Regions from separate parts of the Paenibacillus sp. BC26 genome, predicted to be linked through region 1. Evidence: riboswitches for the same ligand, from Rfam matches in the RefSeq annotation. Region 1 holds a riboswitch; the other holds the start of a gene.
The links. Region 1 has a riboswitch for S-adenosylmethionine ahead of BM412_RS16090 (hypothetical protein). Riboswitches for the same ligand answer to the same signal wherever they lie in the genome.
Positions count from the first base shown of each region.

Region 2: it holds a riboswitch for S-adenosylmethionine, as region 1 does, so the genes downstream of both, metA (homoserine O-acetyltransferase MetA) here and BM412_RS16090 (hypothetical protein) in region 1, are expected to answer to the same signal.

Region 1 is NZ_FPAD01000001.1:3,553,490-3,558,463, reverse strand. It holds gene BM412_RS16095 (polysaccharide deacetylase family protein) at 1-872, shown strand, start outside; gene BM412_RS16090 (hypothetical protein) at 1,602-2,141, opposite strand; SAM riboswitch class I at 2,243-2,371, opposite strand; gene BM412_RS16085 (AraC family transcriptional regulator) at 2,468-3,274, opposite strand; gene BM412_RS16080 (phytanoyl-CoA dioxygenase family protein) at 3,418-4,242, shown strand; gene BM412_RS16075 (helix-turn-helix transcriptional regulator) at 4,342-4,974, opposite strand, start outside.
Region 2 is NZ_FPAD01000002.1:197,973-202,946, forward strand. It holds gene BM412_RS17275 (aminotransferase class I/II-fold pyridoxal phosphate-dependent enzyme) at 89-1,276, opposite strand; gene BM412_RS17280 (PLP-dependent transferase) at 1,283-2,443, opposite strand; gene metA (homoserine O-acetyltransferase MetA) at 2,483-3,400, opposite strand; SAM riboswitch class I at 3,495-3,601, opposite strand; gene corA (magnesium/cobalt transporter CorA) at 4,079-4,974, shown strand, end outside.

The DNA.
Region 1 (4,974 bases):
TGAAGAAGCCGCACGATGCCGGCGCGTTATCCGTCGTTAAGTTTGAGCGCCAGCTTGAATTAATGAAGGCTAACAATTTTCATTGGATCACGATGGATCAGTATCGAGGATTCATTTTGCGGGGAGACCGTGTTCCGGAAAATGCGGTGCTGCTCACGTTCGACGACGGCTATGAATCTTTCTATCAGGATGTCTATCCGATCCTGCGCAAGTATAAAGCACCGGCAACCAACTTTCTAATCGTCAGCTCGGTGGGTAATCCTAGGCATGCCGGGGTTCCTAAACTGGATTGGGAGCAGGTAAGGGAGATGAGCCGGACAGGAATTTCATTTTACAGCCATTCCTTCGATTCTCATCGCTATGTGCCAAGGGATGCGAAGGGCAAGCAATTAATTGCTGCGTTGACCGGACCTGTTTATTTGAAAGATAAGGGCAGGAGGGAGACGAAGAAGGAATACATGCAGCGGGTAAAAGCTGATCTGGAGCAAGCGAATCTCATTTTGGAGCAGAAGCTCGGCACCTCGAACCATGTGCTTGCTTTCCCGTACGGCGCGTTCTCCAAGCCATTGCTGGATATTTGCGCACAGCTGGGCATCGACGTGACGCTGACGGTCAAAGATGGACTCGACAGCCCCCACCAAAACAACGGTTTCCGTCTAAACGCCGGTGGCGCGCAGAATAATCCCGACCTGCAGGTGGCGCTTATGAAACAAGCGATGGAGCGGCTTGGACACGCCCACTTCGACCTCGCACCTGAGCGAAAACGCGAGGCGTTATGGACATTCACCGCGATGCTAATCGTCGCCGCGTTATTGGCGGAATCGACCATCAAGCAGCGGCAGGAGAAACGGCGTGTGAGCAAAGCTGCATAATGAGTGTGATACGGTGGGGCATCCGCAACCGGCATGTTTCCCGATCTAACATGCTCATGAACGCCGGATGAGCAATGCTGAATAATGGGCGTGATACGGTGCAGTATGCCGCAATCGGGTGTCTCAAATTCTAACGAATCGTACAGGTCTTATTTCATCGATTTTCGGAGTTTCGAGATTCTAACGAATCACAGAGGTCTTATTTCGGAGGAAATGGCCTCAAGACACTCGAAATCCACCAAATAAGGCTGCTACGATTCGTTAGAATTTTTTTGGAGGTATTTTCGCTCAAATAAGGCCTGTAGGATTCGTTAGAGTATTTCGGGATATTGATGCCGGGGTTCGGGGGGCGGGTATTAGGTGTTAGGTGCCAGAAGCCGAATGCCGTGTGTCCAGTGTAGGATGCCGAATGCCGAACTCCGAATGTCGGGTGTGGGTGTGAGGTGTGGGCTGTGGGGTGTGGGGTGATGGGTGTAGGATGCCGAATGCCGAATGCCGAATATGAGGTGTAAGGTGCTGAATGCCAGATGTCGGGTGCCGGAAACCGGAAACCGGGGGCCGGTGCCAGGTGCAGAATGCCCGAGTGCCCCATGCCAAGCGAGCTGCACCCAATTTTACCAGCCGCCCCGCCACGCCGCAGCTGTCGCCTGCCGCCGGTCAAACCGGCAGCATTCCTCCTCGGCTGCTCCGAAGGGAAAAGCAGCTTGTCAGCCAAGGAGCTGGCTCCACTCAGAACGAAACAAACGCTTGCGTATGGCGAAGCAGATGCGACCGATCCCAGAGGTGGCGTTGCTCCTCGGTCCGAGCTGCTGCCGGCTCAGCGTTCCCATTGAGCTTCAACAGCGCTGACGCGATGAGCTCGGATCTCAGCGATCCCCAAGACTCCAGCTTGCTCTGAACGTAGCCGAAGCTCTCGAGCAGCGTCTGCCCCTTCATCCGCTGAAGGGGGGAAGCCCACATCACCAAGTCGCAATTCAAGTCTTTGCGAGGGATGGCAAACTCCGCTGCACCAACTGCTCCCGTATTCGTTGTGATCGCAATTAATCCGCAGAAATATTCGCTCGCGTGGCCCGGTGCCAGCTTATCCGCAAGCTCACTGTCAAAGCGAAAACATTCAATACGGCTTATCTTACACTGCTGCATAAACTCCAACGAATAGCCGATGACCGAATTTCTCAAATTGAGCAAAGCAATCAGCTGGGGAAGCGTATCTCGGTGATACTCGGCCGACTCGTCTATCGCCGCATGGTCAGGAATCGTGTTCAGCATCATGATCCTCCAGTACACAAGTGTAGTTGTTGTATAGCAAACAAAAATGACCTTCTCTGGAATCAGAGAAGGTCATAGGAATGTAATGTCATTGATCCTCGCTCTTATCTCCCAGATTCGCCCAATAAAGCGTTCCGCAAGAATTAGCACCGTGCACTCCTTTGATAATCAAAGGGTTGTCGGTTGCCGGGTATCATCGGGCTTGTCCCTCCACCTACTCTTGATAAGAAAAATACATATTAAATTTTTTCCATTATGCTATATAGTCAACCCGATTGTCAAGAGGGCGACGCCTGATTGCATCCCAATACGGAACACGAATAGAACTAGGTATTCGTTTTTCGATAGAAACGGGGAGAGACGCCGTAACGATTCTTAAACGATTTCGATAAGTGGAATTCATCGTAAAAGTGGAGTGCGGCTGCGATGTCCTTTACGGAAGTGTTTGTCGCTTCCAGTGAGGCTTTGGCGGATGCAAGCTTGAGCTCCAGCATGTACTGGTTAGGGGATTTCCCGGTCACCTGACGAAATTGGGAAAAGAATGCGGTCCGAGACAAACCGCTGTGACGAATGTAGTCTTCGCTTCGGAACGGCTGAGCGATGCTGCGATGCATGTGGAGCAGGATGTCTTCCAAATCGAGATTGCTATGGAGTTTAATGATTTGGTCTCCGGCAAATAAGAGCAGCAATTCTTGGAGAATGATATTCGCCGCGTAATCGTAGCCGGTCGATTTGATAATGAGAATCTCGATGAGGCGTTCACATAACCGAATGGCGTCGTTTATTTTGGCGGACGTGATTCGTTCTCCGATTGGGAGACCTAAATGATGAATCATGGCAAGCTGATCAACATGAATAAAATAAAATTTCCAATTGTCATCATCGCAACCATAAGAGCAGGGAAGCAGCTCTTGCACGAAGAGCAAGGTTCCCGCGGTAAGCACCGTTTCCTCATTCTCTTGAACGAATTTACCTTTTCCCTCTAAGGTAACGAATAGCCCGGGTAACGTTAGGCCTTGAGGATGAACGACTTGATAGCTGTTATTTGCTTCAACCTTCCAAATTGATTTAAATTGACATGGCGGCGGAGACTGCGTTTCCGCGAGTTGATAGGGAATATTGATATAAGCCATATAAATGTAAAACCCCCACTATCACCATTTGGATTCTTCTTATATTTTGTACGATTATACATGTTTGAATGATTTTTTTCCATGGTGTTGCACGGAGTTCCCCCTTAAACTTACGTTATACAAATCGAAAGGGGCAAGGCGACATGATGGTTAAAGTAGGTTCGAGGGAATTGGAGCTTGGAGGGCCGCATTTGACGGCATTAAGAAGCTCTAACGATATTCTGCATGACGTTGATGCGATTCGTAACCGGTTGCAGGAAGACGGCTATTTGCTGCTGCGCGATTTTCATAAACGAGAAGAAGTGCTGAGCGCGCGCAAGCGCATTTTAGAGAAGATAGATCGAATGGGGAAGTTGAATCGCGACACGCTTCTGGAAGAAGGCATCATGGCCGATGGAAGCAAGTCGATCTTCATGGGCGGCACGAACGAGGATCTGCCGGAGCTGCTGAACGTTTTAAACGGAGAGCATGTCCTGCGCTTCTTTGACGAACTGATGGGAGAAAAAACGATGACGTATCACTATAAGTGGCTCCGGGCGGTAGGGAAAGGCGATTACACCGGCGCACACTACGATATCATCTACATGGGCAGGGGAACTCATAACCTCTATACAGTCTGGTCTCCGATAGGGGATGTTAATTATGCGATGGGAGGCCTTGCGCTGTGTTTGAACTCTCATAACTTTGAAGAATTAAAAGCCACTTACGGCAAAAAAGACTCGGATCGCGACGGGGTTGGCCATTATACGGATGATCCGCTTGCGATCACGGAGAAGTTCGGCGGCAAATGGGCAACGACCGAGTTCCGGGCCGGGGATGTTCTTATATTCGGAATGTTCCTCATGCATTGTTCCTTGGAGAATACAACCAATCATTATCGGCTTAGCGTGGACACCAGATATCAGTCAGCCAGCGATAAAGTTGACGAGAGATGGATCGGCAAGAAACCAAAGGGGCATTTTGCGTAAAAAGAGTCAATTCCGGCGTGCAAGAGTTCCATTAGACGTTATCTTAATGAAAAGGACAGTCTCGATCATCTCACGGATGATGCTGAGGCTGTCCTTCTTCTATAGAGTCCGCGAAAGCTTCCTGAACTGCATGGCAGACATGCCTTCCCAGCGTCTGAAAATGCGGCTGAAATAGTGGAAATCCTCATAGCCGACCGCCCCTGCTATCCATTCAATCGTCTGATCCGTTTCCCGCAGCAATCGTTTGGCTTCCTGATGGCGCACGGTCTGCACGAATTTATTGGGACCTACACCCATCATCGCTTTGAACTGCCGGCTCATATAATCTTCATGCACGAGCAGAAATTTCGCCATATCCGCGCTCGACCAGCGGCGGCTGCAATCGGTGCGAATCTCATGAACGAGTTCCAGCAGACGTTTCTCGTATTTCGGATGCGGCGTTCCCCGCCCTTCGTTCTGCTGCCGGAGAAGCAATCCGATCAGCTGAATCATCAGCCCTTTGCACACGCTGTCGTAATCCTGCTGCCGATCACTCCATTCCAGAATGACATTTTCAACAAGGGAGATGATTCTCGGCGACACATTCGTAAGCAGCGGTTCTGTGAAAATCGGCCGGTCTGCCCCCAAATAGGGCATGTCGCTAAACGCACCGGGGTCCGCGTTGTATTCGTCCGCGATGATGGTATGATTGTTAGCCGCGCCATCGAAAAAGTCAAAATGGATGCCGAGCAG
Region 2 (4,974 bases), on a different contig from region 1:
GCCGGGACTGCCGCGTATCGCATTATTTGCGCCTTATAGGCGGATTGGCTTTCGTTCGAAGCCGGAGCATCGAACGGAGCATGCTGCCTTATTCCCCTTTAAGCGCCTGTTCCAGATCCGCAATCAGGTCATCGATATCCTCAAGACCGACGGAATAACGCAGCAAACCATCCGTAATCCCACGCTCATGACGAACCTCGCGCGGCATCGCCGCATGCGACATCATCGCCGGATAAGACAAAATACTTTCAACAGCGCCAAGACTTACCGCTACGAGCGGAAGCTTCACGCGGCTGAGAACGGCTTTGGCGCGTTCGCCGTCACCCACGTCGAAGGACACGACTGCGCCGTACCCCTTCGATTGTTTCTCATGCACGTCGCGGCGCGGATGGTTCGCAAGGCCCGGATAATACACGCGGGTTACATCCGGGTTGTTATCAAGCCATTCCGCAAGCTTGCGAGCGCTGCGCTCGCTGTGCTCCATACGCGCTTGCAGCGTTTTCATGCCGCGGATGAGCAGCCATGATTCTTGCGTACCCAGAACGGTGCCAAGACCGTTCTGCAGCTGCTTCAGCCTGCGGCCGAGGCTTTCTGTTGCCACAACGGCAAGGCCTGCAAGCACGTCGCTGTGCCCGCCCAAAAACTTCGTAGCACTGTGCAGGACGATATCAACCCCAAGCTCGATTGGGCGCTGATGGTACGGCGTCATAAATGTATTGTCCAACAGCGTAATCAGCTCATGCTCCTTCGCCCATGCCGCGACTTCACCGATATCGGTGATCTTAAGCGTCGGGTTAGAAGGTGTCTCCATGAAGACCACCTTCGTGTTCGGCTGGAGCGCCGCTTTCACGGCTTCGAAGTCCGTCATGTCCACGAAGGTGGACTCGATGCCAAGACGGTTCAGCACCGTTGTCAGCAGGCGGTAGGTACCGCCGTAAACGTCCTCGGTTACGATGATATGATCGCCCGTCGAGAACAGCAGGAACGCCGTCGAGATGGCAGCCATGCCGGATGCGAACGCAAAGCCGCGAACGCCGCCTTCAAGCAGCGTAATGTAATCTTCCAAAGCCTGACGCGTCGGATTGCCGGAGCGGCTGTAATCGTACGTAGGCGGATTGAAGATATCGTGATGATGGAAGGTGGAAGCTTGATAAATCGGCACGCTCGATGCGCCGGTTTGCCCGTCGATCTCAGCGCCGAAGTGAATCAATTTCGTTGCAAACTGCTTCTCGGTGGTGTCATTGCCCTTGCCCTTGTCCGGATTCTGCTCTGCCATGATGGTTTATGCCTCCCCAAGCTCGCGTTTTGCCGCTTCAAAGGCTTGCGCCAAATCTGCGATCAAATCATTCACATGCTCAATGCCGACTGAGAAACGAAGCAGACGGTCGTCTACGCCGATTTGCTGGCGAATTTCCAGCGGAATATCCGCATGGGTTTGAACAGCCGGATACGTCATCAGCGATTCCACGCCGCCAAGGCTTTCTGCGAAAGCAATCAGCTTAATATGACGAAGGATCGGCTCTACATAAGCCGCTTTCTTCAAGCGGAAGGAGAAAATGCCCGTGTTACCGGACGATTGACGGTTCTGTACCTCATGACCCGGGTGATGAGGCAGCGCCGGGTAGTACACATCTTCGATTATTTCATGCGTCAGCAGCCAGTTCGCGATCGCCGTTGCATTCGCTTGATGGCGTTCCATCCGCAGCGCCAGCGTCTTCATGCCGCGCATCAGCAGCCATGAATCCTGAGGTCCCAGTACAGCGCCGAGGGAGTTATGGAGGAATCCCATCTCAGCGGACAGCTCCTTGCCCTTCGTGACAATAAGGCCTGCCAGCACGTCATTGTGACCGCCAAGGTACTTCGTCGCGCTATGCACGATGACGTCGGCACCAAGCTCAATCGGACGTTGGAAGAACGGAGTGAGCAGCGTGTTATCTACAATGGACAGCAAGCCTTTGGACTTCGCCCATGAACAAACGCGCTCCAAATCCGTAATCATCATCAGCGGATTCGTCGGAGTCTCGATCAAGATCGCTTTCGTAGCCGGCGTAACCAGCTGGTTCATCGCATCAATATCATTCGTATCCACGTAAGAAGCCGACACGCCAAAGCGAGTCATAATCTTCTCCAGCAAGCGGTATGTACCGCCGTACAGATCCAAGGAAACGAGCAAATGATCGCCTTGGCCAAACAGCGAGAAGACAGTCGTCAGCGCAGCCATGCCGCTGCTGCACGCAAACGCTGCGTCGCCGGACTCCAGCTCTGCAGCTGCTTCTTCCAGCACGCTGCGAGTCGGACTCTTCGTGCGGGCATAGTCAAAGCCGGTGCTTTCGCCAAGTTTCGGATGGCGGAAAGCTGTTGCTTGGTACACCGGGAAACTAATCGCTCCGGTAACCGGCTCTTTAATGGATCCAATTTGTGCTAAGCGGCTTTCTATTTTCATCAGAAGTGACTCCCTCTCGTCGATTAATGACCTTCTTATTTAAATGCCTGCACCCAAATCATAAGGCGTTTGCTGATAAACGTAGTAGTTCAGCCAGTTCGAGAACAACAGATTGGCATGCGCCCTCCAGCTCGACAGCGGAATCTTCGACGGATCGTTGTTTGGATAGTAGTTCTTCGGTAAAGCAATATCCATTCCTTTTGCCACGTCACGATCGTATTCGGCTTTGAGGGACAACGGATCATATTCCGAGTGGCCGGTAACGAATACTTGTCTTCCGTCCTTGGAAGCGACCAGATACACGCCGGCATCCGGCGATTCAGACAAAATATCGAGATCCCCGATATTGGCGATATCATCGCGGCGAACTTCCGTATGACGCGATTGCGGAACAAGGAACAGCTCGTCAAAGCCCCGTACAAGAGGAACATTGCGCTTCTCGACCGTGTGCGGGAATACGCCGAACACCTTATCCGGCAGCTCGTATTTGGGAATGCCGTAGTGGTGATATAATCCGGCTTGTGCGCCCCAACAGATATGGAAGGTTGACGTTACGCGACGAGCCGACCAATCCATAATGTCCTTCAGCTCTTCCCAATAGTTGACCTCTTCGAATGGAAGCGTCTCTACAGGTGCGCCGGTAATCACCAAGCCATCATAATACTCGTGCTTGATATCTTCGAATGTTTTGTAAAACGACTCCAAATGCTCGGACGACGTATTCTTGGATGTATGGGTCCGAGGATGAAGCAGCACGACTTCCACCTGCAGCGGCGTGTTCCCGATTAAACGGAGCAGCTGCGTTTCGGTCGTTTCTTTGGTTGGCATTAAATTGAGAATAGCAATCCGCAGCGGGCGGATATCTTGATGATAGGCTACGCTCTCATCCATTAGAAAGATATTCTCGTCCGTTAGAACATCTTTCGCAGGCAATTGGTCCGGTACTTTAATTGGCATGATAATCTCTCCTGTCTGCTTGGATTGTCACTGAGGCGCGCAATGAAAACAGCCCCTCTCCTAAGAGAGGGGCACAAATGTATCGTTCATGCGCCTCTCATCTCTCAGAAACATACGTTTCCGCAAGAATTAGCACCGTACGTTTACACGCCGGTTGCCGGGCTTCATCGGGCTAGTCCCTCCGCCTGCTCTTGATAAGAAAGCTTGCTTATTTAATTAAAGAAACACCTTAGTTCTTACTTTAAATCATTCCTTTATTCCCGTCAAGGAGCAGCCCTGCTCCCATCGACAAAAAACGCGTAACCATGGGCTTTTCCCCGCATATGCTGTTACAGAACCATGGACGCTACTTTCTTCTTGAATGGAAAGACATTGTCGGAGTATACTAGACAAGAATTACGCTTTAAGCAGTGAATAATTGACCAATAAAGGGGTGTTTACGACTATGGAAGGCGACCCGAGGCCTGCGGGCAACCGCACTGATAACCGGTTTACACGGAAGATAACAGGAAGGCTGACGTCATCCAACCGTATTCGCAAACGCGCCGCTTCTAGATAGATGGACTAGAGCAAGCAGCACGCAACGCGCAATACGGTTTGCTTGATGTTGCTTGATTCTGTTCTCCTCCTCATAGCCGGCATCCGGGAATTACTGCAACAACGAGAGGAGGAACGCGGATGAAAATCCGTCACGTGAATCAAGGTGTTTTCGCACCGGTTGATGACATTCAAGCAGCCGTCGTGCCACCTGCCGAAGGTTTCTACTGGATCGATGCCGATGTAGATGACCTCGCTGTGCTCCAGCCGATATTCGCGCTGCACGAACTGGCAGTCGAAGACTGTTTGAGCGAAGAAGAGCAGCGGCCTAAGATTGAAATTCATGAAGGCCATTATTTTATTGTAATTAACAGCATCCGTTTTGATGATGAAGAAATTTTTCTACGCGCCTTGAACATTTTTCTGGGCCGCCATTATATTATTACCGTTACGAAACAGAAAATTAACGAGCTTCGCACGTTGAAGCCGATCCTGCTTGAAGAGCAAGTCAGCCGCCCCGACCGTTTCCTCTATCATTTGGTCGATATCGTCGTTGATAATTACTTCCTCGTCGGCGATCGGATTGAGGCGCGGATCGAGAGCTTGGAAGAAGATATTCTGGTCCACACCAAGAAATCGCATCTGAACGAAATTATCGGACTTCGAAGCGAGATTCTCTGGCTCAAGAAAGTGCTTGGACCTCAGAAGGAGCTAATCGCAACACTTAATAAGAAAGACTTGAAGCTAATCGACGATCAATTGCAGAAGTACTTTAGCGATATCTATGAGAATGCCGTCAAAATCGCCGAGACTTTCGAGACCTACCGCGATCTGATGGGCAACTTACGAGAGGCTTACCAGTCTTCGCTTGCGAACCGCGCGAATGAAATCATGCGCGTCTTTACCGCGCTGACCACGATCTTCATGCCACTTACCTTCATTACCGGGATTTACGGAATGAATTTCGACTTTATACCTGGGCTCCATCTGCACGGCGGCTCTTACTTGCTGCTCACGTTTATGCTCTTGCTCGGTTT